DNA from 2 places in the Vibrio navarrensis genome. Region 2 is predicted to be linked to the other one. Evidence: riboswitches for the same ligand, from Rfam matches in the RefSeq annotation. Region 2 holds a riboswitch; the other holds the start of a gene.
The links. A riboswitch is a leader RNA that binds a small molecule or an ion and turns the genes downstream of it on or off. The one in region 2 is predicted to bind lysine.
Positions count from the first base shown of each region.

Region 1: linked by a shared signal. The riboswitch ahead of lysC (lysine-sensitive aspartokinase 3) and the one ahead of I3X05_RS10780 (Na+/H+ antiporter NhaC family protein) in region 2 are both predicted to bind lysine.

Region 1 covers NZ_CP065217.1:3,116,926-3,131,835, reverse strand. The annotation lists gene murA (UDP-N-acetylglucosamine 1-carboxyvinyltransferase) at 1-826, shown strand, start outside; gene I3X05_RS14715 (1-acylglycerol-3-phosphate O-acyltransferase) at 962-1,687, shown strand; gene I3X05_RS14710 (cation:proton antiporter) at 1,869-3,206, opposite strand; gene metH (methionine synthase) at 3,397-7,077, shown strand; gene lysC (lysine-sensitive aspartokinase 3) at 7,141-8,496, opposite strand; lysine riboswitch at 8,617-8,795, opposite strand; gene I3X05_RS14695 (pyridoxal-phosphate-dependent aminotransferase family protein) at 9,007-10,128, shown strand; gene I3X05_RS14690 (PglL family O-oligosaccharyltransferase) at 10,187-11,959, opposite strand; gene uvrA (excinuclease ABC subunit UvrA) at 12,028-14,850, opposite strand.
Region 2 covers NZ_CP065217.1:2,241,650-2,256,559, reverse strand. The annotation lists gene mnmA (tRNA 2-thiouridine(34) synthase MnmA) at 1-788, opposite strand, end outside; gene I3X05_RS10795 (hypothetical protein) at 980-1,249, shown strand; gene I3X05_RS10790 (inosine/guanosine kinase) at 1,367-2,671, shown strand; gene I3X05_RS10785 (H-NS family nucleoid-associated regulatory protein) at 2,723-3,139, opposite strand; lysine riboswitch at 3,596-3,777, shown strand; gene I3X05_RS10780 (Na+/H+ antiporter NhaC family protein) at 3,888-5,489, shown strand; His leader region at 5,669-5,805, shown strand; gene hisG (ATP phosphoribosyltransferase) at 5,850-6,746, shown strand; gene hisD (histidinol dehydrogenase) at 6,752-8,047, shown strand; gene hisC (histidinol-phosphate transaminase) at 8,058-9,098, shown strand; gene hisB (bifunctional histidinol-phosphatase/imidazoleglycerol-phosphate dehydratase HisB) at 9,159-10,232, shown strand; gene hisH (imidazole glycerol phosphate synthase subunit HisH) at 10,246-10,860, shown strand; gene hisA (1-(5-phosphoribosyl)-5-[(5-phosphoribosylamino)methylideneamino]imidazole-4-carboxamide isomerase) at 10,873-11,610, shown strand; gene hisF (imidazole glycerol phosphate synthase subunit HisF) at 11,592-12,365, shown strand; gene hisIE (bifunctional phosphoribosyl-AMP cyclohydrolase/phosphoribosyl-ATP diphosphatase HisIE) at 12,362-12,997, shown strand; gene I3X05_RS10735 (YchJ family protein) at 13,251-13,751, opposite strand; gene I3X05_RS10730 (EAL and HDOD domain-containing protein) at 13,817-14,910, opposite strand, start outside.

The sequences.
Region 1 (14,910 bases), 880 kb from region 2:
CGTCGATGGCCGCTTGCAAGGCGCTCACATCGTGATGGATAAAGTGAGTGTCGGTGCAACCATCACCATCATGTGTGCGGCCACCTTAGCGCAAGGTACCACTGTGCTGGATAACGCCGCGCGCGAGCCGGAAATTGTTGATACCGCCAAATTCCTTAACACGCTCGGCGCGAAAATTTCTGGCGCGGGCACTGATACCATCACCATTGAAGGGGTTGAACGCCTTGGTGGCGGCCGTCATGCGGTGGTCGCGGATCGGATTGAAACCGGTACTTTTTTGGTCGCAGCGGCGGTATCTGGCGGGAAAGTAGTGTGTCGTAATACCAATGCCCATCTTTTGGAAGCGGTATTGGCCAAATTAGAAGAAGCGGGTGCGCTGGTGGAAACGGGCGACGATTGGATTTCGGTCGATATGACTGGGCGTGAGCTCAAAGCCGTCAATGTTCGTACCGCCCCACATCCCGGTTTCCCAACTGATATGCAAGCTCAGTTCACTTTGCTCAATATGATGGCGAAAGGTGGCGGCGTTATCACCGAAACCATCTTTGAAAACCGTTTTATGCACGTTCCTGAGCTAATGCGTATGGGGGCGAAGGCCGATATCGAAGGTAATACCGTTATCTGTGGCGATGTGACTCGTTTGAGTGGCGCACAAGTGATGGCGACCGATTTGCGCGCTTCGGCCAGTTTGGTGATTGCGGGCTGCATCGCCAAAGGGGAGACGATTGTTGATCGCATTTACCATATCGACCGTGGCTACGACAAAATTGAAAATAAACTCAATGCATTAGGTGCAAATATTGAGCGTTTTCGTGAGTCAAGCTAAACTGACTTGATTCAACTAGAGCCGAAACTCAGGTTTCGGCTTTTTTATGAGCCGCTTCCCGCAGCGAATCAATTGGGCAAATTATTGCTCAAAACACATTTAGGTTATTTATCTCATCGGCATCTGGAGAACAGAATGATTGCCCTTTTACGTATCTTGGCAACAGCGCTATTTGCGATTGTGATGTTTGTCTTCGGCTGCGGCTACTGCTTACTTAGCCCGCGTAATCCGAAGCATGTTTTTACCTTTGGCCGCCTGTTTGCCAAAATGGCGTCGGTGTATGGCATCAAACTGGAACTGCGCATCCCAGAGGACGCTTACCAGCGTGGTCAGCACATTTATATTGCTAACCACCAGAACAACTGGGACTTGTTTACCGTTTCAACCGCTGTGACCCCGAAGGTGGTGACCGTCGGCAAGAAAAGCCTCGTTTGGATTCCGTTTTTCGGTCAATTGTACTGGTTAACTGGCAATATCTTGATTGACCGCGCGAACCGCACTAAAGCGAAAGGCACCATAGACCAAGTGGTGGCCAGCATGAAAGCCTCTGACGTCTCTGTGTGGATGTTCCCTGAAGGTACCCGTTCGCGTGGCCGTGGCCTGCTGCCGTTCAAAACGGGGGCATTTCACGCCGCGATTGGTGCTGGTGTGCCTATCATTCCTATCGTCTGTAGCTCAACCGATCACCTTAAACTGAACCGTTGTAACAATGGTCATGTGATTGTCGAAATGTTGCCTCCGATCAGCACCGAAGGATACGCTAAAGAGAACCTGCGCGAACTGGCGCAACTGTGTCACGAGCAAATGAAAGAGAAACTCGAGAGCCTAGATGCGGAAGTGAAGCAGCGCAACGCCAAGTAGAGATAATTATCAGGGCCAGTTTTGTACCTAGCGGTTGAGTTTAACAATAGACAACATGACTAAGCGCGTAGAAGAACAATCTGCGTGGTGATCTTCTCGTTGACTGGCTGAGCGTTGATTTTGCTTGGTATAGAAAAGGAGGCAAATTTGCCTCCTTTTAAACCGGGTTTAACCTTGTCGGTTACGGGTGCTGAGATTGAGCGTTTTCACCTGTAGCGAGGTCTTTTTCCGCTTGTTTACTTTCGTAGTCGGCTTCAGCTTTTTTGGCTTTCTCAATCATAGGGGTAATGGTTGAGCCTTGGATGAGAATGGAGAACACCACGACCGCGTAGGTCATAACCAGAATAAACTCTTTGACGTCAATCAGCTTATCTTCAATTACCCAAATGCCGCTAGGAATCGACAGCGCCATGGCCAGCGCTAGGCCGCCGCGTAAGCCGCCCCAGGTTAAAATACGAATTGACCAAGGGTTGTAGCTGCGAAAACGCTTAAAACCAATGTATGAGATAAAGACGCTCAAATAACGTGCGACCAATACCAAAGGTACCGCAATCGCCATCATGATCCAGTCTTCCTGATGGAACTTAAACAGCAACATTGACATGCCGATCAGCAGGAATAGTACCCCGTTTAAGAATTCGTCCACCAGCTCCCAGAAGTGATCCAAGTGATCTTCACTCTCCTTAGAAAAGCCGATGAATCGCGTCCAGTTGCCCATCATGATGCCTGAAACCACCATCGCCAGTGGACCAGAAACGTGGATCACTTCAGCAAACGCATAGCCTGCGGTGGGCACACCGATGGTGAGCAAGAGCTCCATCGAGTGGTCATCGGTCGCGCAGATCAGGTAGTGAAACAGCAGACCCAAAGCGAAGCCATAGACAATGCCCCCAATCGCTTCTTGGATAAACAGCATGGTCACGCTGCCGACAGTGGGGGCTTCGCTACCGAAAGCGATGGTGAACAGCGTCACGAAAATCACCAGACCAAAGCCGTCGTTAAACAGCGATTCGCCTTCAATTTGGGTTGAAATGCGTTTTGGCGCATGCAATTTTTTCACGATGGCCAGCACCGCGATAGGGTCGGTTGGGGAAATCAGAGCGCCAAAGAGTAAGCAGTAAATCAGGTCAAACTGGATGCCGATCAACTGGCAACTACCATACAGAACAAAACCAATGAAGAAGGTAGAAAACAGAGTTGCGCCTAAAGCCAGTACGGTAATTTCCCATTTCTGATCTTTGAGGTTGGGAAGCTTAATGCCCAGCCCGCCGGCAAACAGAAGGAAACCGAGGATCCCTTTGAGAAGAAAATCTTCAAAGTCGATACTCGATACCGTTTGAGTGGCGATCTCGGTGAGATGAAACCAATTATTTTGACCCGCGATGAGGATAAGGAGTGACAGCACCATAGAACCCGCCGTGATGGCGATGGTGGTCTGCATTTTGCCGATTTTGCTGTTAACGAACGCAATCAGCATTGCTGCCGCAGACAAAAAGCAGAGAGTGTAGTAGACCGACATGAGCTTCTCTTTGTAACAAATTATGAACGAAATTTTCTTTCTTCACTGCACAAATAGCAAACATTTTTTGCTAATTCTTTTATCAATCGGCTAGGCGCATCAAATAGGCGTAATTAGAATTTTTAGACGTCTAGACTCCTGAAGATTGTGTGATAGGATGTCCTAATAATGAAAGGAATGAGGCGTTATCGTGGGAAGTAATATTAGAGAGCAGATTGAAGCGCAACTAAAGCAACGTATCTTATTGATTGATGGTGGTATGGGAACCATGATCCAAGGTTACAAGTTGCAAGAGCAAGACTATCGTGGTGAGCGTTTCGCAAATTGGCACTGTGATCTCAAAGGCAACAATGACTTGCTGGTGTTAACCCAGCCTCAGTTGATCAAAGAAATTCACTGCGCTTACTTGGAAGCGGGTGCCGATATTCTCGAAACCAACACTTTTAACGCCACCACCATTGCCATGGCGGACTACGAAATGGAAAGCTTAAGCGAAGAAATTAACTTCGCTGCAGCTAAACTGGCTCGTGAAGTGGCGGACGAGTGGACCGCTAAAAATCCGCAAAAACCACGCTATGTGGCTGGGGTGCTCGGTCCAACCAACCGTACTTGTTCTATTTCTCCCGATGTGAACGATCCGGGCTACCGCAATGTCACTTTTGATGCTTTGGTGCAAGCGTATTCGGAATCGACTCGTGCGCTGATCCGTGGCGGATCCGATCTCATTCTGATTGAAACCATTTTTGATACCTTGAATGCGAAAGCGTGCGCGTTTGCCGTCGATTCCGTGTTCGAGGAACTTGGCATCAGCTTACCTGTGATGATCTCCGGCACCATTACCGATGCTTCCGGGCGCACACTCTCTGGGCAAACGACCGAAGCCTTCTACAACGCGTTGCGCCATGTGAGACCTATCTCGTTTGGTTTGAACTGCGCTTTAGGCCCTGACGAACTGCGTCCGTATGTTGAAGAGCTATCACGTATCTCAGAAACGTACGTCTCTACCCACCCGAATGCGGGTTTGCCAAACGCGTTTGGTGAATACGATCTCTCGCCGCAGGAGATGGCGGTGCACGTCAAAGAGTGGGCTCAAAGCGGTTTTATCAACCTCGTTGGTGGCTGCTGTGGTACCACGCCAGAACACATTCGCCATATGGCGCTGGCGGTTGAAGGGGTCGCGCCGCGTGTCTTGCCAGACATTCCGGTGGCGTGTCGTCTCTCCGGGCTAGAGCCTCTGACGATAGCGAAAGATACCTTGTTTGTTAACGTCGGTGAACGCACCAACGTAACCGGCTCTGCGCGCTTTAAGCGTTTGATTAAAGAAGAGCTTTACGATGAAGCCTTGGATGTGGCCCGCGAGCAGGTAGAAAACGGTGCGCAGATTATTGACATCAACATGGATGAAGGCATGTTGGATGCCGAGGCGTGTATGGTGCGTTTTCTCAACTTGTGTGCGTCCGAGCCAGAAATTTCCAAAGTGCCGGTGATGGTGGATTCGTCGAAGTGGGAAGTGATTGAAGCGGGCCTGAAATGCATTCAAGGCAAAGGCATCGTCAACTCGATTTCCCTCAAAGAGGGTAAGGCCAAGTTTGTTGAGCAGGCCAAACTGATCCGCCGTTATGGCGCGGCAGTGATTGTCATGGCGTTTGACGAGGTGGGCCAAGCTGACACGCGCGAGCGCAAACTGGAGATCTGTACCAAGGCTTATCGAATTCTGGTCGACGAAGTCGGCTTTCCACCAGAAGATGTGATCTTCGACCCGAATATTTTTGCCATCGCGACCGGCATTGATGAGCATAATAACTATGCGGTTGACTTTATTAATGCGGTGGCGGACATCAAACGCGATCTGCCGCATGCGATGATTTCTGGCGGGGTGTCGAACGTTTCTTTCTCTTTCCGCGGCAATAACTATGTGCGCGAAGCGATTCATGCGGTGTTCCTCTACCACTGTTTCAAAAACGGCATGGACATGGGGATCGTCAACGCCGGGCAGCTCGAAATTTACGATAACGTGCCTGAGAAGCTGCGCGAAGCGGTCGAAGATGTGGTGCTGAATCGCCGTGAAGATGGCACTGAACGCTTGTTGGAAATCGCCGAAGCGTATCGTGAAAATGCCGTGGGCAAAGTGGAAGATGCCTCAGCGCTGGAATGGCGTACTTGGCCTGTGGCTAAACGGCTTGAACACGCGCTGGTGAAGGGCATTACTGAGTTTATCGTCGAAGACACCGAAGAAGCGAGGCTGAACGCGTCTAAGCCACTGGAAGTGATTGAAGGGCCGTTGATGGATGGCATGAACGTGGTCGGTGACCTGTTTGGTGAAGGCAAGATGTTCCTCCCTCAGGTGGTGAAATCGGCGCGGGTGATGAAGCAGGCGGTGGCCCACTTAGAGCCGTTTATTAACGCATCTAAGCAGTCCGGTTCAACCAACGGCAAGATTTTGCTCGCCACGGTGAAAGGCGACGTGCACGATATCGGCAAGAATATTGTTGGCGTCGTTTTGCAATGTAACAACTACGAAATCATAGACTTAGGCGTCATGGTGCCGTGTGAGCAGATCCTCAAAGTGGCTAAAGAAAAGCAGGTCGACATCATTGGCCTCTCAGGCCTTATTACCCCGTCTTTGGATGAAATGGTGCATGTGGCCAAAGAGATGGAGCGGCAGGGCTTTGATTTGCCACTGCTGATCGGCGGTGCGACCACCTCCAAAGCGCACACCGCAGTCAAAATTGAGCAGAACTATTCTCATCCCGTGGTGTACGTCAATAATGCTTCGCGTGCGGTTGGGGTGTGTACTTCGCTGCTGTCTGACGAACTGCGTCCGGCGTTTGTCGAACGCTTGCAGGCCGATTATGAGTTGGTGCGCGATCAGCACAACCGTAAGAAACCGAGAAGTAAACCAGTCACCTTGGCAGAAGCACGCGCCAACAAAGCGGCGATCGACTGGCAGAGCTACACGCCGCCAGCACCGGCTAAGCCGGGTGTGCATGTGTTTGCCGATTTTGACGTGGCGGTTTTGCGTCAGTATATCGACTGGACCCCATTCTTTATGACGTGGTCGCTGGTGGGCAAATACCCGACCATTTTCGACCACGAAGAGGTCGGTGAAGAGGCGCAGCGCTTGTTCAAAGATGCCAATGATTGGCTGGATAAAATTGAGCAAGAAGGGCTGATGAAAGCCAGTGGCATGTGTGCGCTCTTCCCAGCCGCCAGCATTGGTGACGATATTGAGGTGTATAGCGACGAATCGCGTAGCCAAGTGGTCAAAGTGCTGCACAATTTAAGACAGCAAACCGAGAAGCCGAAAGGCGCCAACTACTGTTTGTCGGATTACGTTGCGCCGAAAGCTTCAGGCAAAAAGGATTGGATTGGTGCATTTGCGGTCACTGGCGGCATCAATGAGCGTGAGTTGGCTGATGAGTTCAAAGCTCAGGGCGATGATTACAACGCGATCATGATTCAGGCGGTGGCGGATCGACTGGCAGAAGCCTTTGCCGAATATCTGCATGAGAAAGTACGGCAAGAAATTTGGGGCTATGCGCCGGATGAAAAGTTATCCAATGAAGAATTGATCCGCGAGAAATACCAAGGTATTCGTCCAGCACCCGGTTATCCTGCGTGTCCGGAGCACACGGAAAAAGGCGCATTATGGGAACTGCTCAATGTCGAGCAAACGATCGGTATGTCACTGACCAGCAGCTATGCAATGTGGCCGGGGGCATCCGTGTCGGGCTGGTATTTCTCTCATCCAGAATCACGCTACTTTGCGATCGCACAGATCCAGCAAGATCAGGTAGAAGACTACGCGCAGCGCAAAGGCTGGGATCTACTCGAAGCGGAAAAATGGCTGGGGCCGAATATCAACGGTTAAACCACACACTTTCGACCGAAAAAAAGGGTTGCCACGAGGCAACCCTTTTTACATTGGTGAGCATTAGTTGTGCTGCTCAAACAGATCTTGGTGCAGCTTTTGAATCACTTTCTTCGAGTCGTGCGCATCGACGAGGAAACACAGGTTGTGATCGCTCGCTCCGTAACAGATCATGCGCAGGTTGAAATCGCCCAGTGTGCTGAAGACCTCTTTGGCGTAACCTTTGGTTTCCATGTGGTTACCGATTAAGGCGACCAGACATAGGTTATGTTCAACTTCCACGTTGCACAGCTCTTCGAGCTCGCTACGAACCGCTTGAGGCAACTCAGGCGCACCGCCCGAGGTGTCGGTTTTATCCAGCGTGAGCGAAACACTGATTTCTGAAGTGGTGATCAGATCGACGGAAATTTTGTGCTTTGCCAAAATCTCAAATACTTTGGCGAGGAAACCGTAGGCGTGGAACATCTTGGCGCTACGCAGCGTCACCATGGTTTGGTTGCAGCGCAGGGCTAAGGCACGAAACAGCGGTGAGCTCTGTGCTTCATGACGAATCCAAGTACCGCCCTTCTCGGGCTCTTTGGACGAGCCAACAAACACCGGAATATCATGACGCAGCGCCGGAACCAGCGTCGAAGGATGAAGGATCTTCGCGCCGAAGTTCGCCATTTCTGACGCTTCAGCAAAACTGATTTCAGGGATCGGAGCCGCTTTGGGCGCGATGCGCGGATCGGTGGTGTAGATGCCCGGGACGTCGGTCCAGATCTCAAGACCCGTCGCTTTTAATCCTTCAGCAATCAGCGCGGCGCTGTAGTCGCTTCCCCCACGGCCAAGCGTGGTGGTGTTGCCATCAAGGTCAGAGCCAATAAAGCCTTGTGTCACGACGATAAAATCACGGCACAGCGGCAACAGTTTTTCTTGGGCGAGCAGGGCAATTTGCGTTACATCCGGTTCTGCGCGGCCAAAGTTGCTATCGGTGCGCAGTACGTCGCGGATATCAAAACGTACCGTATTCAAACCGCGCTCTTTCATCAATTGAGTGAGAATGTGCGTTGACATCAGCTCACCGCAGGCGACCAAGTGGTCGGTCAGTTTGGTGCTGGCTTGAATGGAAGCGGCTTCGGCTAAGCTGGTCACGGTATCAAGCAGAGCGTACACTTCGGCGGCGGTTTCGCTGGCGTCTTGCAACTGATTGAGAATCGCATCGTGGATCTCTGCCAGTTGGCTGAGGATTTGGTTGCGTCGCTCTTGCGCTTGTACACCGTTGGCCAGTTCAACCAATAAGTTGGTCACCCCAGAACAGGCGCTGCTCACTACCAGACGCGTGTCTGGATTGTTTTCGACCACGGCGGCACTGCGGCTCATCGCCTCAAAGTTGGCCACACTGGTTCCACCAAATTTCGCTACATTTAATGCGCTCACGGCATTTCTCCCACGACTTCTAAAAAATAACTATCGTTGGTAACCCAACATCCGATGTTTGTTTGGTGAGGAAAGGGGATAGAGCAATTGAAAGAGGTCAGTTTGAATAATCAGAGAATGTCCCTCAGAAGCTCTTCATCAGACGGTGCTGATGACAGTTGATGGGACTCAACCCAAGCCAACCGACAGATCAATTCCAGCAACCTTGATCTACCTCGGCACTGCTCCCCCTGAGTATTTCGTATCGGAGTTGCGGCTCCACGAAACACCTGCCTGGGCAGTGCTCCTCTTCTGCATAAAGCTCAAACATTGAACGTTTTTCGCCACTTAATGTCAACGGCTATTTCAGGCAGGAGTGAAAGTTTTTATTAACAAAACTGTGACACTGGTTAGACCTGTAAGACAGTCGGCTAATTGCCGTGGCGGAAATATTGCTTTAGTGTGGAAAGCTCAGCTTTCAATACTAATCTAAGTCCATAACAACCCTTTCACGCTTAGCAAGGAGCCGCTATGACGATACAAAGTTTTCATCCACCACGTCGAATTCTTATGGGGCCTGGGCCATCGGACATCTCTCCGCAGGTGTTACAGGCGTTAAGTCGCCCGACGGTCGGCCACTTAGACCCACTTTTTATCGCCATGATGGACGAGCTAAAACAGCTACTCAAATACGCTTTCCAAACGGAAAATGAGTTCACCATCGCGGTATCGGCGCCTGGCAGTGCGGGTATGGAAGCTTGCTTCGTCAACCTGATTGAGCCCGGCGATAAAGTGATTGTTTGTCGTAATGGCGTGTTTGGTGAGCGGATGCGGGAAAACGTGATTCGCGCTGGTGGCGAAGTGGTGCTGGTGGACGATGAATGGGGTCGCCCCGTTTCAGTTGAGAAGGTAAAACAAGCGCTTGTGGAGCATCCAGACAGCAAGATCCTCGCCTTTGTGCACGCCGAAACCTCAACCGGTGCGATGAGCGATGCCGAGGCGCTCGGTAAACTAGCCAAAGCGCATGGGTTGTTAACCATTGCCGATACCGTGACGTCACTCGGTGGCGTGCCGCTCAAAGTGGATGAGTGGCAGCTGGATGCGGTCTATTCTGGCAGCCAGAAGTGCCTCTCTTGCGTACCGGGATTGTCGCCATTGACCTTCTCAAAAGCCGCGATTGAAAAAATTCAAGCGCGCACCACGCCGATTCAAAGCTGGTTTTTGGATCAAAGCTTAGTACTCGGCTATTGGAGCGGCGCAGGCAAGCGCAGCTATCACCACACGGCGCCAGTCAATAGCCTCTATTCACTGCATGAAGCGCTACTGATGCTGAAAAATGAAGGGTTGGAGAATGCGTGGGCACGGCACAGAGCGATGCACGACAAACTGAAAACCGGGCTGGAGAAACTCGGCTTTCGCTTTGTCGTAGATGAGGCTCACCGTCTGCCGCAGCTCAACGCCATCTATGTACCGGAAGGCATTGATGAAGCGAAAGTACGCTCGCATCTGCTCGAAACCTATAACTTAGAAATCGGCGCAGGTTTAGGGGCGTTGGCGGGCAAAGCATGGCGCATTGGTTTGATGGGCTATGGGGCGCGAGAAGAAAACGTTGCACTCTGCCTTCGCGCATTAGAAGAGTCGTTGGCGCTGTAACAACGCTCGGGCGTTGTAAATAAAAAAGCGAAGCGTGGATGCGCTTCGCTTGATGCCTTTATTGGCCCGCAGAAACCGTGGCCGAGCGTGCACTCGAGGGCGGTTGATACTGCACTTGAGTAAAGTCGTGCTTGGGAAAGAGAAACTCCGCTTCGGCGCGCACTTGTTCGGCCTTACTAAGATCCCCCAATCCTTGGTAAGCGAGGATCAGATTGGAGTAAAATGCCGGGCGCGGCTTGCTCTGGATGATCTCCAACGACCAGTCTATATATGGTTGGATTAACGCCGCATCTTGAGTGGCTAAGCCAATGTTGAGATAGGTGCTGTACACATCCCAATCGAAGCGATCTTTCCACACCACAGGATTGGTCACTTGCTTGAGCCGATCTGGGTCAAGTGGTCGTGTGGTTTCAAATTGGGTCAGGACATAGTTGGTGTGCAGGGCGCTCAACATATAAAACGCCGTGAGGATCGGCACCACCAAGCTCATCACTCGTAAGACGGTTTTGCTGATAACACTAAAAGAGACCGACTTCATCCGCGTCGCGCGCTGATCAATCCAGTAGAGCAAAATGATGAAGGTTAGCCAGTGTATCGCTGAATGGTAGAAGGGATACTCCAGTTGACTGTGCAGCACAATGGGCACAAACAGCGCGAACACCGCCAAACGTGTGCCTTTCTTGGTGTTCATAATGCGGTTAAGCACTAATAAGGCCGCCAGCAAAATCCCAATCAGCGGGATGATTCCCCCCTCGACGCCCCAATAAAGCAGCTCATTGTGCGGGTGATCCATGGCTGGTAAGCCAGCGGGATAATTGTGATTAAGCAAGTGCTGCCTTGCGGTATACAAGGTGTATGCGGATTCAAAGTTGCCGTAGCCGTAACCGGTAAACGGTTTTTCTATCAGCATATCCAGTGTTTGCGGAAAGGTGTATTCGCGCGCTGAGTCGAGATTGGCTTTGCGTGCAGCGAGGCTGTCACCATCGGGATTGACGTTATTGAGCATCGCACTGGCCAACACCAACCCAGCAATGACGGCGATGAGCCAACCCCAAAAGCGAATTTTTGTGCCAAAGCGGTAGAGGTAAGGGAGCAGCAGCAACACGCCTAATAACGCCGCTAACCACCCAGTGCGAGACGCCAGCACTACAATCAGTGGTACGGTGAAGAGCGGCACAAGGTAGAGCAAGGTTATCTCGCTCAAATGCTTGTTGTATTTGTGTGGTTGTCTTGCCAGCAAATAGCCCGAGATCACCAACCCTGTCGCAAGAAAGCTGGCCATCACATTCGGTTGCTGGAAGATGCCGTAAGGGCGATTGGAGAGCGTGTCGTAGCCCATCCAGTTGTCCGCTTTGAGCCACAGATACTGGTAGTAACCCAGACAAGCTTCAATCACCACCGCCAGCACCACCAGCCACAGCAGTCTCTGCTTATGTTTATTACTAAAGCTGAACTGTTGCAGCAGGATAAAAAACGCCACCCCCGCCCACAAACCCAGCATGCGTCCGAGCGAGAGTTCGTAATTGGTCCCGGAATAAAACAGCGGGATAGAGAGGATTACGCAACTGACCAGTAAGCCGATGGTCAACTTGGAATAGCGCAGCGCCTGATTGCCGGCGAGATGGTAGCAGCCGATACCGAAGGCGACCGAAAAGGCTATCCAAGTGGTTGGATTAAACGACAGCGCCAACCCAGAACCACCGGGATTGGGCATAAAAAAGTGCATCGCCACCAGAAACACTGCCGCCATCGCCGCGAGAAACTTTCTGTTCAACGGAATACGGGCGGGTGGCTGGTCGAGCTGAGTTCCACTTACATGTATGGTTGCCATAAACGTTTTCTGTAATTGTAAACAATGAAACCAGCACGCAGCTGGTTTCATCACTTTACCTGTTTTTTCTAGTTCAACATAGGCTTAAGGAAGCGCGCAGTGTGCGAACCTTCGACCAAGGCCACATCTTCCGGCGTGCCTTGGGCAATGATCTCGCCGCCGCCTTGTCCGCCCTCAGGACCAAGGTCGATGATCCAGTCAGCGGTTTTAATCACATCCAAGTTGTGCTCAATTACCACCACCGTATTGCCGTGATCGCGCAGGCGATGCAAAACCGTAAGCAATTGTTGGATATCGTGAAAATGCAGACCCGTGGTCGGTTCATCCAAAATATACAAGGTCTTACCGGTGTCGCGTTTGGACAGTTCACGCGCCAGTTTCACCCGCTGCGCTTCACCGCCGGAGAGCGTAGTCGCCGCTTGACCAAGGCGAATGTAGGAGAGGCCGACATCCATCAAGGTTTGCAATTTACGCGCAATCACCGGAACGGGTTCAAAGAACTCGCGTGCGTCTTCGACCGTCATTTCTAGCACTTCGTCAATCGATTTGCCTTTATAGCGCACTTCCAGTGTTTCGCGGTTATACCGTTTGCCTTTACACACATCACACGGCACGTACACATCGGGTAAAAAGTGCATCTCGACTTTGATCACGCCATCGCCCTGACAGGCTTCACAGCGACCGCCACGTACGTTGAAACTAAAGCGCCCGGGCTTGTAACCCCGTGAACGAGACTCTTGCGTACCCGAGAACAGCTCGCGGATCGGGGTAAAAATGCCCGTATAAGTGGCCGGGTTCGAGCGCGGCGTGCGACCAATCGGGCTCTGGTCGATATCAATCACCTTATCAAAATGCTCCAGCCCTTTAATGCTTTTATACGGCGCGGGTTGAGCGGTGGTGGCGCCATTGAGTGCAGTGTGGGCGATTTTAAAGAAGGTATCGTTGATCAGTGTCGACTTGCCAGAACCGGATACGCCAGTGATGCAACTAAACAAACCCACGGGCACTGAGAGGTTGACGTTTTTCAGGTTGTTGCCACTCGCGCCGATCAACTCGACGGTTTTGTTCGCATCGTACGAGGTGCGTTCACGTGGTACGGCGATCTCTTTCACGCCGCTCAGGTATTGACCCGTCAGTGAATCTGGATTGGCGATGATCTCCTCAACGCTGCCCTCGGCGACGATCTGCCCGCCGTGTACCCCGGCTCCCGGACCGATGTCAATTACGTAGTCGGCCATGCGGATCGCATCCTCATCATGCTCAACCACTAAGACGGTGTTACCTAAATCGCGCAGGTGATTGAGCGTTTTCAGCAACCGTTCGTTGTCGCGCTGATGCAGACCGATGGAGGGCTCATCGAGCACGTACATCACCCCCACCAAACCTGCACCAATTTGGCTTGCCAAGCGGATGCGCTGCGCCTCACCGCCTGAGAGGGTTTCAGCGCTACGCGACAAGTTGAGATAATTGAGGCCGACATTGACCAAAAACTGCAAGCGGTCGTTGATCTCCTTCATCACTTTTTCCGCGATCTGCGCGCGTTGCCCTTCCAGCTTGAGGTTGGCAAAAAACGCCAATGCATCGGCGATGCTGAGTTCGACAATCTGCGGCAAGGTGGTGTCGTTGATGAACACGTTGCGCGCTTCTAAACGCAAGCGAGTACCACCACAACTGGCACACGGTTTGGTCGAAATGTATTTGACTAACTCTTCGCGCACCGAGTTGGATTCGGTATCGCGGTAGCGTCTCTCCAGAGTATTGAGAATACCTTCAAACGGGTGACGTTTAACGCGAATATCACCGCGATCATTGATGTATTTGAACTCCACTTCAGCACGGCCCGAGCCTTTGAGAATGATCTCTTGGATCTTTTTCGGCAAAGTGTTGAACGGCACATGTAGATCAAAACCATAATGTTCGGCCAGCGAAGTGAGCATCTGATAGTAGTAATAGTTTTTTTGATCCCAGCCGCGAATCGCGCCTTGTGCCAGACTGAGATTGGCATCTTGGATCACTCGGTCCGGATCAAAATATTGCTGCACTCCCAAACCGTCACAAGTGCCACAAGCGCCAGCCGGGTTGTTAAAAGAGAACAGGCGGGGCTCTAGCTCTTGCATGCTGTAACCACAGTGTGGACAGGCAAAGTTGGCCGAAAAGACGATCTCTTCGCCTTCACCTTCCATAGGAGCCACAACCACAATACCGCCGGAGAGCTCTAGTGCCGTTTCAAACGATTCTGCCAGACGCTGTTGCAGATCGGCGCGCACTTTAAAGCGATCGACGATCACTTCAATGGTGTGTTTCTTGTGTAGTTCGAGTGTGGGTGGATCGGACAAGTCGCACGTTTCGCCATCGATACGAGCGCGAATAAAGCCTTGCGCGGCGAGGTTTTCCAGCGTTTTCACGTGCTCGCCTTTGCGCTCTTTGACGATCGGTGCCAGCAACATCATTTTGCTGCCTTCGGGCATCTCCAGCACCTTGTCGACCATTTGACTCACGGTTTGCGCTGAAAGCGGCACTTTATGCTCAGGGCAGCGAGGTTCACCAACACGCGCGTACAACAGACGCAGGTAATCATACACTTCGGTGATGGTACCGACGGTGGAGCGCGGGTTATGCGAAGTGGATTTCTGCTCGATGGAGATCGCTGGCGAAAGCCCTTCGATGTGGTCCACATCCGGCTTTTCCATCAGAGATAAGAACTGGCGCGCGTAAGCCGAGAGCGATTCCACGTAACGTCGCTGCCCTTCGGCGTAGAGGGTATCAAACGCGAGGGACGACTTACCCGAACCGGATAAGCCAGTAATCACGATCAATTTGTCTCGGGGAATGGTGAGATTGATATTTTTTAGGTTATGAGTACGTGCTCCGCGAACTTCTATCTTGTCCATCTTCAAATGCTCTGTGAAATACCAAGTTGAGCAAGTATTACATAGTGTGAGAAATGTGCA
Region 2 (14,910 bases):
GGCTCTTCATTACCGCCACCGCCTTTGCGGCCACCAATGTGCAAGCCTTTACGTTGGCCCAAGGTGTGGTACATCAGGCCTTGGTGCTGACCAACGACTTCACCCTCTGGCGTTTCAATGTTACCCGGTTGGGCAGGCAGATAGCGGCTAAGAAAATCGGTGAATTTACGTTCGCCGATAAAGCAAATACCGGTCGAGTCTTTTTTCTTCGCAGTGATCAAACCTTGTTCTTCAGCGATACGGCGTACTTCGGGTTTTTCCAGTTCACCAACCGGGAAAAGGCTGCGCGCCACTTGGTCGTGGCTCAGGGTATACAGAAAGTAACTTTGGTCTTTATTGCCATCCAAACCACGCAGCATTTGCGGCTTTTCACCGTTAGCGGGGAAAGTACGACGCACGTAGTGACCCATCGCAATGTAGTCTGCCTCAAGAACTTCATCGGCAAACTCAAGGAAGGCTTTGAACTTAATTTCTTTGTTACAAAGAATGTCTGGGTTTGGCGTTCGACCTGCTTTGTACTCGGCAAGGAAATATTCGAACACGTTGTCCCAATATTCTGCGGCAAAATTAATCGTATGCAGGTGAATGCCAAGTTTATCGCAAACAGCTTGAGCGTCCGCTAAATCTTCGGCTGCGGTACAATACTCAGAGTTATCATCTTCTTCCCAGTTCTTCATAAACAGGCCTTCGACTTGATAGCCTTGTTGCTTGAGGAGATAGGCAGAAACCGATGAATCTACACCGCCGGACATGCCAACGATGACCTTCTTTTGGCTGTTATCAGACATTACTTAACACCACTTCAATTAACTGGACGCAGATTCTAACAGAAAGCACACAGCGGCAACAGATCCGCGACGGCAATCACAAATCGTTTTGCCGAATTTTTCCGCAAAATAGTTCTCCAAAAGAGAATAGAGTGCGTAGAGAAAAGCGAACTGTGGCATAGTGAGCCAAATTTCAAATCGGAACAGAGCCTATGAGTAACGAAAACCAGTTTATAGAAGAAGCAGAATTGATTGAAGTGATCGAAAATCAACTCGAAGATGGCAACCCAGTTAAAGTGAAAGAAACCTTGATGCGTTTAATGATGACTGGCCATTCGCGTGAGGAAGCCATTGCGATGATGGCATGCGCCGTTTCAATTGAGATTTTTGATGTGATGCGAAATGAAGGAAAATTTAATCTCAAACGTTACGCCGAGCATCTCGATCAGCTACCCGATCTTGGCTTTATGGAAGGGGAATAATCGCACGCAAAAGAAAAAGAGCAGAGCAAACGTTTGCTATAATTGCCTTTATTGCCGCTGGTTAGGCAGCAGGTTAGAATCCGCTCTCTTTTTTAACCCCTTACTCAGACGAGCACTATGAAATTTCCCGGACAACGCAAATCAAAGCATTATTTTCCTGTACATGCCCGCGATCCGCTGGTGAGCCAAGCGCAGGAAAGCAAACGAATGACGCGTACACATGTTATCGGTATTGACCAAACTTTGGTGGATATTGAAGCGAAAGTGACGTCAGAGGTGATTGAGAAATACGGTCTGAGTAAAGGTCACTCATTGGTTATTGATGACCAAACGGCAGAAGCACTTTATCAGCAATTAAAACAAGAGAATTTGATTACCAACGAATATGCGGGCGGGACGATAGGAAATACATTGCATAATTACTCTGTATTGGCCGATGATCGCTCAACGCTACTCGGTGTCATGAGCCAAGATATTAAAATTGGCAGCTACGGTTATCGTTATTTATGTAATACATCCAGCCGTATGGATCTAAATTACTTGCAGGGTGTGGATGGAGCAATAGGTCGCTGTTTTGCGCTAATTACCGAAGACGGTGAACGAACGTTCGCGATCAGCGAAGGTCAAATGAATCAGCTAAAGCCGCAAAGTATCCCTGAAAAGATTTTTAAAAAAGCATCTGCCTTGGTTTTGACGGCTTATTTGATTCGTTGTAAGGAAGGCGATCCTATGCCGGAAGCCACAATGAAAGCGATCGAATACGCGAAAAAATACCATGTGCCCGTTGTACTAACCCTTGGCACTAAGTTTGTTATTCAGGAAGATCCGCAGTTTTGGCAATCATTTATTCATGATCATGTCACGGTAGTAGCGATGAATGAAGATGAAGCCGAGGCATTAACCGGTGAAAGCGATCCGCTTGCTGCTTCAGATAAAACTCTCGACTGGGCAGACTTGGTATTGTGTACGGCGGGGCCGCTTGGATTATTTATGGCGGGTTATTCCGAAGAGAGTGCAAAACGTGAAACATCACTGCCTCTTTTGCCTGGCTGTATTGCTGAGTTTAATCGCTATGAATTTAGTCGCCCGACGCGAAAGGCGTCATGTGAAAACCCGATTAAGGTTTACTCACATATTTCACCATATATGGGGGGCCCTGAGAAAATTAAAAATACCAATGGTGCGGGCGATGCGGCACTTTCTGCGGTGTTGCACGATATGGCAGCGAATAAATACCACAAAGAGAATGTGCCCAACTCAAGCAAGCATGTGCACGAATTTCTCACTTATTCATCTTTTTCTCAAGTGTGTAAGTATGCAAATCGTGCCAGTTATGAAGTTCTTGCTCAGCACTCACCTCGTTTGTCACGTGGCTTACCAGAACGGGAAGATAGCTTAGAAGAAGCGTATTGGGAACGTTAAATAGAAAATAAAAAAGGCTCCGCAAGGAGCCTTTTTTATATAATGCTAAGATTAGATTTCGAAATCTTCTAGAGATTTACCTGCATCTAACTGCGCTTGAATTGCTGATGGAGTACGACCTTGGCCTGTCCAAGTTTTTTCTTCGCCGTTCACATCAACATATTTGTATTTGGCAGGACGTGGAGCACGTTTACTTTTACTGCCTTTGCTCTTGCTTTTGGTTTCGCCAGAAAGCGCGCTGATAAGCGCATCAACGTCAATTCCATCTTTTGCAATCTGCTCTGCAATTGCAGCCAGTCTTGCTTCTTGTTCAGCTTTTGCCGCACGCTCTTCCGCTTCCGCTTCTTGACGCTCAGCAACAACCGTTGACAGTTTGTCTAATGCTTCTTCTAGTTGCTCTAAAGTGAGTTCTCTTGCGTAAGCACGTAGGCTACGAATATTAAGTAGAGTCTTTGTTAGTTCCGACATAACCTTTCCTATGTTAAGTAAGTCGACATCGCAATAATAATATCGAGGTTCAGATAAAACGAATAAGAATAAATTCTTTACGTTGCTAATATTAACGCTAAATACGATATAAGCAATATTTATAGTGTTTTTTTTATTGTTTAATCGTTACTAACTTTATATCCCACAGCTTTGCTATAGGCACTTGCTAATCGTGCGAATTTCTGTGACAAATGTTATGCATTAAGTGTAATTCACATCTACGATTCATAGTTGAGCGTGATAAAAATTCCACCTCAATTTAAACATCGTGACGCAACTGGATACATATCGTGGGCATTTTCCCTTGTTTTATTAGGTGATGTTTTTAGACAGATGTATTGCAAAGCCTATGAGGATGAGTACAATGACGCCTACCTGATGCGATAACTTAGTTGCTTTGTTGTTTTTATAAACAATAAATGGTTAAAAATAAGTTATCGCCGTAGAGGCGCAACGACAAAGAGTAACTATTATTGGGGTGATGCCAATGAATAATAGTGAAAGGTGTAAGTTGCCGAAGTAAGTTGCATATCAAAGCGGCTTGCTGGTGTTGTATTCGAATAGGAACAACACTGCCATAGTCTTTTATGTATAAACTATGGAGCGCTACTGTAGGGTTGGGTGAAGTGTTCACTTCCCTGTCGCTTAGTTCAACAAAAACATCGGAAATTTTTCTGACGGTTTGTTCTGCAGTAGATCTCTAACCAAAAACTGGTTTTTGAAGATCATGAATTTAATAGATTTTTCTACATCTCCTATTTCTTTACTACCGCCAATAGTGGCTCTTACCTTGGCGATATTAACCCGCAAGGTTCTGGTTTCTCTGGGCGTCGGTATTATTCTCGGAGCGATTTTGCTCAACAGTTACTCTGTAATCAACGCGGCGACTTATGTTGGTGAAAAAGTATCGGCCGTTTTCGTTGAAGATGGCGGCCTCAATACTTGGAATATGAGTATTGTGGGTTTCCTTTTGCTACTCGGTATGACCACAGCGTTACTCACTCTTTCCGGGGGTACTCGTGCGTTTGCCGAATGGGCACAATCGCGAGTAAAAAGTAAGCGCGGTTCTAAACTTCTTGCCGCATTTTTAGGCGTTTTTATTTTCGTTGATGACTACTTTAACAGCTTGGCTGTGGGCGCAATTTCTCGCCCAGTCACCGATCGATTCTACGTTTCTCGCGCCAAACTGGCTTACATTCTTGACTCCACCGCAGCGCCAATGTGTGTCGTGATGCCAGCGTCAAGCTGGGGTGCGTACATTATGACCATCATCGGTGGCATTCTGGTTTCACATGGAATCACTGAATATTCAGCGTTAGGGGCATACCTGCGTTTGGTTCCAATGAACTTCTACGCGATCTTTGCCTTGCTGATGGTGTTTGCTGTCGCTTGGTTTGGCCTTGATATTGGTAAGATGCGTGAGCATGAAATTGCCGCTTCGCAAGGCCATGGATTCGACAATGACGCGGAAACCGATCTTAAAGAAGCACATGAAATTGACGAAGAGCTGGATATACGTGAAAGCGAAAAAGGAAAAGTGTCCGATCTTGTCTTACCCATCGTTGCTCTGATTATTGCCACCGTCGCTTCGATGCTTTATACCGGCGCACAAGCGCTGGCCGCAGATGGTAAAGCGTTTAATCTTTTGGGGGCATTTGAAAACACGAATGTTGGCACTTCGCTGATTTACGGAGGCTTAGTCGGCCTAGCAGTAGCGCTGTTCACCGTGCTAAAACAGGGCCTTGCATTGGTCGAAATTGCTCGCACCTTGTGGATTGGCGCAAAATCAATGTTTGGCGCGATTTTGATTCTCGTGTTTGCCTGGACTATCGGCTCGGTGATTGGCGACATGAAAACAGGCTCGTACTTGTCGACGATGGCGCAAGGCAATATTGATTCCCATTGGTTACCTGTGATTCTCTTCCTGCTTTCCGGTTTGATGGCGTTTTCAACCGGCACCTCTTGGGGCACGTTTGGCATCATGCTGCCAATCGCTGGTGATATGGCGGGGGCGACGGACATCGCGTTGATGCTGCCGATGTTGAGTGCAGTATTGGCTGGTTCGGTCTTTGGTGATCACTGCTCGCCGATTTCAGATACCACGATTTTGTCATCGACCGGTGCGCGTTGTAATCACATTGACCATGTCGCGACTCAGTTACCTTATGCACTTGCTGTTGCACTTGTCTCGTGTATCGGCTTTGTAGCGCTTGGCATGACGGCGTCAGTAACGCTCTCTCTGGCCGCTGCGAGTGCCGCTTTCATCGTGGTGTGCGCGGTGTTTTCTTGGATGTCTAAATCCAAAAGAGTGACCTTGCAGAAAGCTTAACTCAATGATTTATAGAAAATAAAATGGGAGGCGTTAGCCTCCCATTTTATTTGTCATATACAAATTGGTCATTTTTGAAAATAAACTATTGCAAAATTTCCACAGCTTGGTTAGTGTGGTTAGCAACAAAGTGAACGACGTAAAGAGCAAATAAGTATGCGCATTTTTGTAATGAACATTCATCACCATCATCACCCAGCCTAGTCTTTCGGGAGATGAGCGCATACCCGGGAGACAGGAATCTTCCGGAGGTGAAAATCGTCGAATGCAGATTTTAAACCCTCGGGAGACCAACATCTTCCGAGGGTTTTTTAATTTCAACGGTTTAACTATTTCAAATTGAAGCACAGGGATTATGTCATGCCAACACAACGTTTAAGAATCGCCATTCAGAAAAAAGGCCGTTTGAGCCAAGAGTGCCAACTGCTGCTGAAAAAATGCGGTGTTAAGTTCAACATCATGGGTGAGCGCCTCGTGGTTCACTCTGAAAATATGCCTATCGACTTACTCTTAGTTCGTGATGACGACATCCCAGGTTTAATCATGGATGGTGTGGTGGATCTCGGTTTCATCGGTGAAAACGTCTTGGAAGAGGTGCGTTTGGAGCGCAAAGCGACCGGGACCGCGTGTGAGTTCGAAACACTAAGACGTTTAGATTTTGGCGGTTGTCGTCTATCGATTGCCTTGGATAAAGACGCGGTGTACAACGGCCCCAAAGATTTAGCAGGCAAACGTATTGCGACCACCTATCCGCAGCTACTCAAAGCTTACATGGATGAGCAAGGCGTGCCATTTTCAACCTGTATGCTGACCGGCTCGGTAGAAGTAGCTCCGCGCGCAGGTCTGGCGGATGCGATTGCCGATTTGGTCTCCACTGGAGCCACCTTAGAGGCGAACGGTTTGAAAGAGGTTGAAGTCATCTTCCAATCCAAAGCGACGCTGATCCAACGTGCTGGGCAATTTGATGCGGACAAACAAAATCTGATTGAAAAACTGCTGACTCGTATGCAGGGGGTTCAGCAAGCAAAAGAGTCTAAATACATCATGTTGCACGCACCTGTGGATAAGCTAGAACAAGTAAAAGCACTTCTTCCTGGTGCGGAAGATCCAACGGTACTGCCGCTGTCCGCGGAAAAACAAAGAGTGGCGGTACATCTGGTGAGTTCAGAAAACCTTTTCTGGGAAACCATGGAACAGCTGAAAGAACTCGGTGCGAGTTCTATCCTAGTACTGCCAATTGAGAAAATGATGGAGTAAGCAGCATGAGAACGGTTGTATGGCAGTCACTCAGTGAAGCGCAGCAAGATTCACTGCTCGAAAGACCAGCAATGGCGGAAGGCGCGAACATCACCGCTGCGGTAACCGCTGTGATTGAGAAAGTACGTCAAGACGGTGATGCGGCCCTGTTTGAGCTGACCGAAAAATTTGACCGAGTCAAACCTGAATCGCTTCGTGTCAGCACCGCAGACATTAATGCGGCAGCAGAGCGCCTTTCGGAAAAGATGAAGCAAGCGCTGCAGCAAGCGTATGACAATATTTATAAGTTCCACAAAGCACAGAAACCCACGCCGATTAAAGTAGAAACTCAGCCTGGCGTGGTGTGCGAGCAAGTGACTCGTCCTATCCAAAAAGTGGGCTTGTATATTCCTGGCGGCAGCGCACCACTGCCTTCCACGGTTTTGATGCTGGGTGTGCCGGCACAAATAGCCGGCTGTCGTAAAGTGGTGCTCTGTTCTCCGCCGCCAATTGCGGACGAGATTCTCTATGTTGCCAAATTGTGTAATATCGACGAGGTGTATAACCTAGGTGGCGGACAAGCGATAGCCGCGATGGCTTACGGAACGGAAACGGTTAGCAAAGTCGATAAAATATTTGGTCCCGGCAATGCTTATGTCACTGAAGCGAAACGTCAGGTCAGCAAAGATTTTCGCGGTGCAGCGATTGATATGCCAGCAGGCCCATCAGAAGTGTTGGTGATCGCAGACGATACCGCGGATGCGGAGTTTATTGCTGCTGACCTGCTTAGCCAAGCAGAGCATGGCCCTGACTCTCAAGTGGTTCTTGTTACCCCTTCTGTGGTGATCGCCGATAAAGTGACCGATGCGGTTCAGCGTCAGCTCAAACAGCTCAGCCGAGCCGAGATCGCGCAAAAAGCGTTGGCATCGAGCCTCATCATCATTGCCGATTCGCTCACTCAAGCGGTCTCTATCTCCAACTACTACGGGCCAGAACACTTGATTGTGCAGACCAAAGCGCCGCGTGAGCTGCTGCCGCTACTGGATAATGCGGGTTCCATCTTCCTTGGCGATTGGTCGCCAGAATCGGCTGGGGATTATGCCTCTGGCACGAACCATGTGCTGCCAACCTATGGTTACACTCGAACCTACTCAAGCTTAGGGTTGGCCGATTTCTCTAAGCGCATGACGGTTCAGGAGCTCTCTGCGGAGGGGCTGAAAAACTTAGCGCCAACCGTCGTCACTATGGCCGAAGCCGAAGGGTTGGATGCGCACAAACGTGCCGTGACCATTCGTGTTGAAAAATTACAGTCGCGTCGATAAGGAAGAAAAAATGGAAAAATTAGCGCGTAAAAGTGTGCAACAACTGACCCCTTATCTCTCAGCGCGTCGCATCGGTGGCTGCGGTGATGTGTGGCTTAACGCCAATGAATCGCCATTTGACAATGAATATCGTACCGATTTTACCCGCTTGAATCGTTATAGTGAGTGCCAGCCGAAAGGTCTGATTGCCGCCTATGCGGCGTATGCCGGAATAGCGCCTGAGCAAACCTTGACCTCTCGCGGTGCTGATGAGGGCATCGAGTTGCTGATCCGGGCGTTCTGCGAGCCGGGACAAGATGCGATTCTCTATTGTCCGCCGACTTACGGCATGTACTCGGTCAGCGCGGAAACGATTGGTGTAGAGCGTAAAACGGTGCCGCTGACGGCGGATTGGCAACTCAATCTCAACGAGATTGAAGCTAATTTGGATAAGGTCAAACTGGTGTTTGTCTGTAGCCCAAATAATCCGACTGGCAATCTGGTCAAACGCGAAGACATTATTACCCTGCTTGAGATGACCAAAGATCGTGCGATTGTGGTGATGGACGAGGCCTACATCGATTTTTGTCCTGAAGCTTCGACAGTGAATTTGCTGAGTGAATATTCGAACTTAGCCATTTTGCGTACCCTTTCCAAAGCCTTTGCCTTGGCAGGATTGCGCTGTGGGTTTACGTTGGCCAACGAAGAGCTAATCAACGTATTGCTCAAAGTGATTGCTCCCTATCCGGTGCCGGTGCCAGTGACGGAAATTGCCATGCAGGCGCTATCTCAGGCAGGATTAGCGCGCGCTAAATACCAAGTTCTCGATTTGAACGTCAACCGTGCCTACTTACAAGTTGGTCTTTCTATGATCCCAGGATTGCAAGTATTTGAAGGCTGGGGTAACTACTTGTTAGTTAAATTCCCTGATGGTGATGCGCTATTTAAAGCTGCGTGGGAGACTGGAATTATCCTGCGCAATTCACCGATTGAGGATTGTGTGCGGATCAGTGTTGGTAATCGTGAAGAGTGTGAGAAAACACTCGGTTTTATTCGCAATTACTACTCGTAAAGCAGAATGCATCGCCCTGAGCCAGCATGGACTTAGGGTAAAAAAAATAAGGAAGTGAGCGTGAGCAAGCAACAAAAAATTCTTTTCATCGACCGAGATGGCACCTTGATTGTCGAGCCACCGGTGGATTTTCAGGTAGACCGTTTAGATAAGCTGAAACTAGAGCCATTTGTTATTCCAAGTCTGTTATCGCTGCAAACGGCAGGCTACCGCTTGGTGATGGTGACCAACCAAGATGGTTTGGGGACCGACAGCTATCCGCAGGAAGATTTCGACGCACCACACAATATGATGATGGAGATTTTCGAATCTCAAGGCGTAAAGTTCGATGATGTATTGATCTGCCCCCATTTTGAGCGTGAGAACTGTTCGTGTCGCAAACCTAAGCTTGGCTTAGTCAAAGAGTACTTACAGGCCGGGAAAGTGGATTTCCAGAATTCTTACGTGATTGGCGATCGTCAAACGGATCTCCAACTTGCAGAAAATATGGCTATTCGCGGTATTCAATACCACCCAGAAAATATGGGCTGGAAACAGATCCTGAAAGATCTCACCTTGAAAGCGCGCGTTGCTGAGGTAGTTCGCACCACCAAAGAAACCGACATCAAAGTGGCGGTTAATCTTGATGAGCAAGGCGGTAATGAGATCTCTACTGGTCTTGGTTTCTTCGATCATATGCTCGATCAAATCGCCACACACGGCGGATTTAAAATGGTGTGTCAAGTGCAAGGCGATCTGCATATCGATGATCATCACACCATCGAAGATACCGCACTGGCGCTTGGTCAGGCATTGAAAGAAGCGCTGGGTGATAAGCGTGGTATTGGCCGTTTTGGTTTCAGCTTGCCAATGGACGAATGTTTGGCGCAGTGCGCTTTGGATCTCTCTGGTCGACCATACCTGAAATTTGACGCGAAATTTGGCCGCGAGCAGGTCGGTGATCTCTCCACCGAGATGGTGGTGCATTTCTTCCGTTCGCTCACTGATACCTTAGCATGCACACTGCATCTTTCTTCCTCGGGTGACAACGATCACCACATCATAGAAAGCTTATTTAAAGCGTTTGGTCGCACTTTGCGCCAAGCGATTAAAGTGGAAGGAACCGAGTTGCCAAGCAGCAAAGGCGTGCTTTAAAGGAGAGAAAACCGTGACACAACAGAAAGTGGTTATTATTGATACAGGCTGTGCTAACGTCTCTTCGGTAAAATTTGCCATTGAACGTCTCGGCTACGATGTGGTGATTTCCAGAGAGCCGCAAGTGGTTCTCTCTGCCGACAAGCTGTTCCTTCCGGGCGTAGGCACCGCGAGTGAAGCGATGAAAAACCTCGCAGAGCGCGATCTGATTGATCTTGTTAAGAAGGTAGAAAAACCGCTGCTCGGTATCTGCTTGGGCATGCAACTCTTGGGTAAGGTTTCTCAAGAAAAAGGCCAAAAAGCGGACGAACTGGTTGAGTGCCTTGGCCTTTGTGATGGCGAAGTGAAGCTGCTTGAAACGGGCAATTTGCCGCTACCACATATGGGATGGAATACCGTGTCGGCGAAAAATGGGCATCCTCTGTTTAAAGGCATCGAGGAAGGGGAGTATTTTTACTTTGTCCACAGCTTTGCGATGCCAGTCGGTAGCTACACCATTGCCGAATGTGAGTACGGTAACCCGTTCACCGCCGCAGTGCAAAGTGGTAACTACTACGGCGTGCAGTTCCACCCAGAGCGTTCTTCAAAAGCGGGCGCGAAGCTGATACAAAACTTCTTAGAATTATAAAAGGGATTGAGTGTGATTATTCCGGCTCTTGATTTAATTGAAGGACAGGTCGTTCGCCTCTATCAGGGTGATTACGGCCAAGTGACAGAATACAAAGTCGACCCTGCAGAGCAGTTTAACTTGTACCACCAAGCGGGTGCCAACTGGCTGCATTTGGTGGATTTAACGGGCGCGAAAGACACCTCGGCGCGCCAACTTGATTTGATTGCCAAACTGCTTGCTAGCACGCCAGCGCATATTCAAATCGGCGGTGGTGTGCGCACAGAACAAGACGTGGTGGATCTGCTTGAAGCAGGAGCGCAGCGTGTCGTGGTGGGTTCTACGGCAGTAAAACGGCCTGAATTAGTAAAAGGTTGGATGGAAAAATACGGCGCGGAGAAAATTGTGCTGGCGCTAGACATCAATATCGACCAAGACGGCACGCGCAAAGTGGCGATTTCCGGTTGGCAGGAAGATTCAGGCGTCACCATCGAAGCGCTGATTGATGACTACCTGACGGTGGGTCTACAACACGTACTGTGTACCGATATTTCCCGCGATGGCACCTTGGCGGGCTCCAATGTTGAACTGTATGTGGATTTGTGCAAACAGTACCCACAAGTGCAGTTTCAATCGTCTGGCGGCATCGGTTCACTGGCGGATATTGAAGCACTGAAAGGCAGCGGTGTGGCGGGAGTGATTGTTGGTCGAGCGCTACTCGATGGCAAGTTCAGCGCAGAGGAGGCATTTGCATGTTGGCAAAGCGCATAATTCCGTGTTTAGACGTCCGTGATGGGCAAGTGGTGAAAGGCGTTCAGTTCCGTAACCATGAAATCATTGGTGACATCGTTCCTCTGGCAAAACGTTACGCAGAAGAGGGCGCTGATGAGCTGGTGTTCTACGATATTACAGCCTCCAGCGATGGTCGCGTGGTCGACAAAAGCTGGGTTGCTCGCGTTGCCGAAGTGATCGACATTCCTTTCTGCGTCGCTGGTGGGATTAAATCAGCCGAAGACGCAGCACGCATTCTTGAATTTGGCGCTGACAAAGTGTCGATCAACTCGCCCGCTTTGGCCAATCCGCAATTGATTACCGACCTTGCCGATAAATTTGGCGTTCAGTGCATTGTGGTTGGCATCGACTCTTATTTCGACAAAGAAACTGGCCAATATCAGGTTTATCAGTTCACTGGTGATGAAGCGCGCACTAAAGCGACTCAGTGGCAAACCCGAGACTGGGTACAAGAAGTGCAAAAGCGCGGCGCTGGTGAAATTGTGTTGAATATGATGAACCAAGACGGCGTGCGTAACGGCTACGATATTGAGCAACTCAACATGGTGCGTGAAGTATGTAAGGTGCCGTTGATTGCCTCTGGTGGTGCAGGTGCAATGGAGCACTTCGCGCAAGCGTACCAAAAAGCCAATGTGGACGGCGCGCTGGCGGCATCGGTATTTCACAAACAGATCATTAATATCGGTGAGCTGAAACAGTATTTAAAACAACAGGGTATTGAGGTACGAGTATGAGTTTTAGTACAGCAGACGTGAACGCCCTGCAGGGACGGATTGATTGGCAGAAAGTCGACGGTTTGGTGCCAGCCATCGTACAAGATTTTCAATCGAGCCAAGTGCTGATGATGGGTTACATGAATCAAGAAGCATTGGCAAAAACGGGTGAAACAGGGCAAGTGACGTTTTTCTCTCGCACTAAAGAGCGCCTTTGGACCAAAGGGGAAACCTCAGGTAACGTTTTGCAGTTGGTGAACATCGCGTTGGATTGTGACAGTGATACCTTGCTGGTCAAAGTGAACCCGATTGGGCCGACGTGTCACACTGGCACGACAACGTGTTGGGATGGCGATGCGCAAGCGGAGTCACAAATGGTGTGGCTTCATCAACTTGAGCAGCTACTGGCTGCCCGCAAGAGTGCCGATCCTGACTCTTCCTATACCGCCAGTTTATACGCTCGCGGTACCAAACGTATTTCGCAGAAAGTGGGCGAAGAGGGCGTTGAAGTCGCGCTTGCGGCGACGTCGGGCGATAAGGCGGAGTTAGTGTGTGAATCCGCCGACTTGATTTATCACCTGTTGGTGCTTTTGCAAGATCAAGGCCTGTCGCTGAGTGATGTGATCAACAAGCTCAAAGAGCGCCACAAGTAAGGGAGAGACGAGGTCCTAGTCCATAGGTCCTCGGATCCTAGATAGAGTGCGCAGGGGCTCTTGCGCACTTCATTGAAGTTAGTGATTGCTGTCGGATATCAAATACTTAGTGTGCTGAATACGGGAACGCCTCATTTCAACAACCTAGCGAGAGTTGGTACACTCGGGCTTTAGAACCTAGAACCTAGAACCTAGAACCTAGAACCTAGAACCTAGAACCTAGAACCTAGAACCTAGAACCTAGAACCTACTCTCACCCACAACACTTCTTAAACTTTTTGCCACTGCCACAAATACAGGGATCATTGCGCCCGACTTTCAAGCTGCTAATGGATTGACTAAGACGCGGATCTGGCTCGGCTTCTTCGTCTGGAAACGTGCCATCAATGTAGTACCAAAGCCCCTCTTCTTTAACGAAACGTGAGCGTTCGCTTAAGCAATATTGCTTGCCGTCTTCCTTAAAGTAAGCTTTGAACTCGACAAAACCTTCGTTCTTGTTGCTTCCCGCTTCTGCTTTGACCACTTCAAGCTTGCACCAATCATTCTCAATGGATTCAGCGATGCCTTCGCGCTGTTCTTCGGCATGACAGCTTGGGTGGTAGGTCTTCACAACGTAATCGACCAAACCCAACACATGAGCAGTGTAGCGCGAGCGCATCAACTGTTCCGGCGTTGTCGCATTACTATGATTACGGTGCGCTTTTTCACAGCAGTGTTGATAGGTGAGTTGAGAACCACAAGGGCATAAAGACATAACGGTATCCAGCTAAAATAGAAACACAAAGCCCTCGCTAGGAGGGCTGGTGGCAGTATACTCGATTACGATGTTTGCGAAAGCAGTTCTTGTGTCCAACTGGTCGCTTGGCTGTAGGCTTTACACAACTGATTTTCACTGATATCGAGCTGTTGTTGATATCTGCTGGCCAGTTCCCAGTCCGCTTGTTCGTAAGCGATGATCATCGAGAGTAGATAGCCAAGCAATCCTTCTCGTTCGATAAGGGCAGTTTTGACTTCTTCGTCGACCGGAATGTCGTTAAGGATATCGTTGAGCGGTTGGTCAAGCAGGGAGTCTAAAAGTGAAAATAGACCAGTCAGAAATGCTTGCCCCGGGTCGTACTGCGCTTTGGTGTACCCAAGCAATAACTCGCAAGCGCGAGCGCGTTGCACAGCGAGCGCGTAGAGCGAATCCGGCTTATCCTCTTGTACCGATGCCACCGCAACCAAAGAGATAAAACGTCGTAATCTATCTTCCCCAAGGTAAATCAGCGCTTGACGAAACGACTTAATTTTCGCCGCCAAGGTATAACCTGAGTTGACATAAGTCATCAGCTTGTAAGAGAGCGTCACATCAATAGAAAACAGCCGTTCCACTTCATTAAAATCTATTGGCTCGTCGGCGATCTCTTTACAGAGTTGCACTACGGTGAGAAATGAAGGGTTGAGCTTCTTTTTCTGAATCATTTCTGGCTTACTAAAAAAGTAGCCTTGAAAATAATGAAAGCCTGCCTCGATCGCTTCTTCATACTCTTGATAGGTTTCGACTTTCTCTGCCAAGAATTCAATATTAAGGCGGGCGAGTGAGCCAATATAGACTGCCGCTTTCTCAATCGGGACGATACGGATATCAAATTTAATAATGTGGATAAAAGGCAGAAAGCGTTTCCAAGCACGGTTCGGCACAAAGTCATCCAAAGCGATGCGATAGCCTGCACGGTGCAGCGTTTTAACCGCCTCAAGCAGTTCATCCGTCGGTGGGCAATCTTCTAAAATCTCTACCACTAAGCTTTCTTTGGGGAATAGGGTAGGGACGAGATTGAGCAGGCTTTGATAGGGAAAATTAACAAAACCTAGTTTGTCGCCCAACGTGCTGTAATGGGTAGACAAAAAATGGTCGGACAGCAGACGGCTGGTTG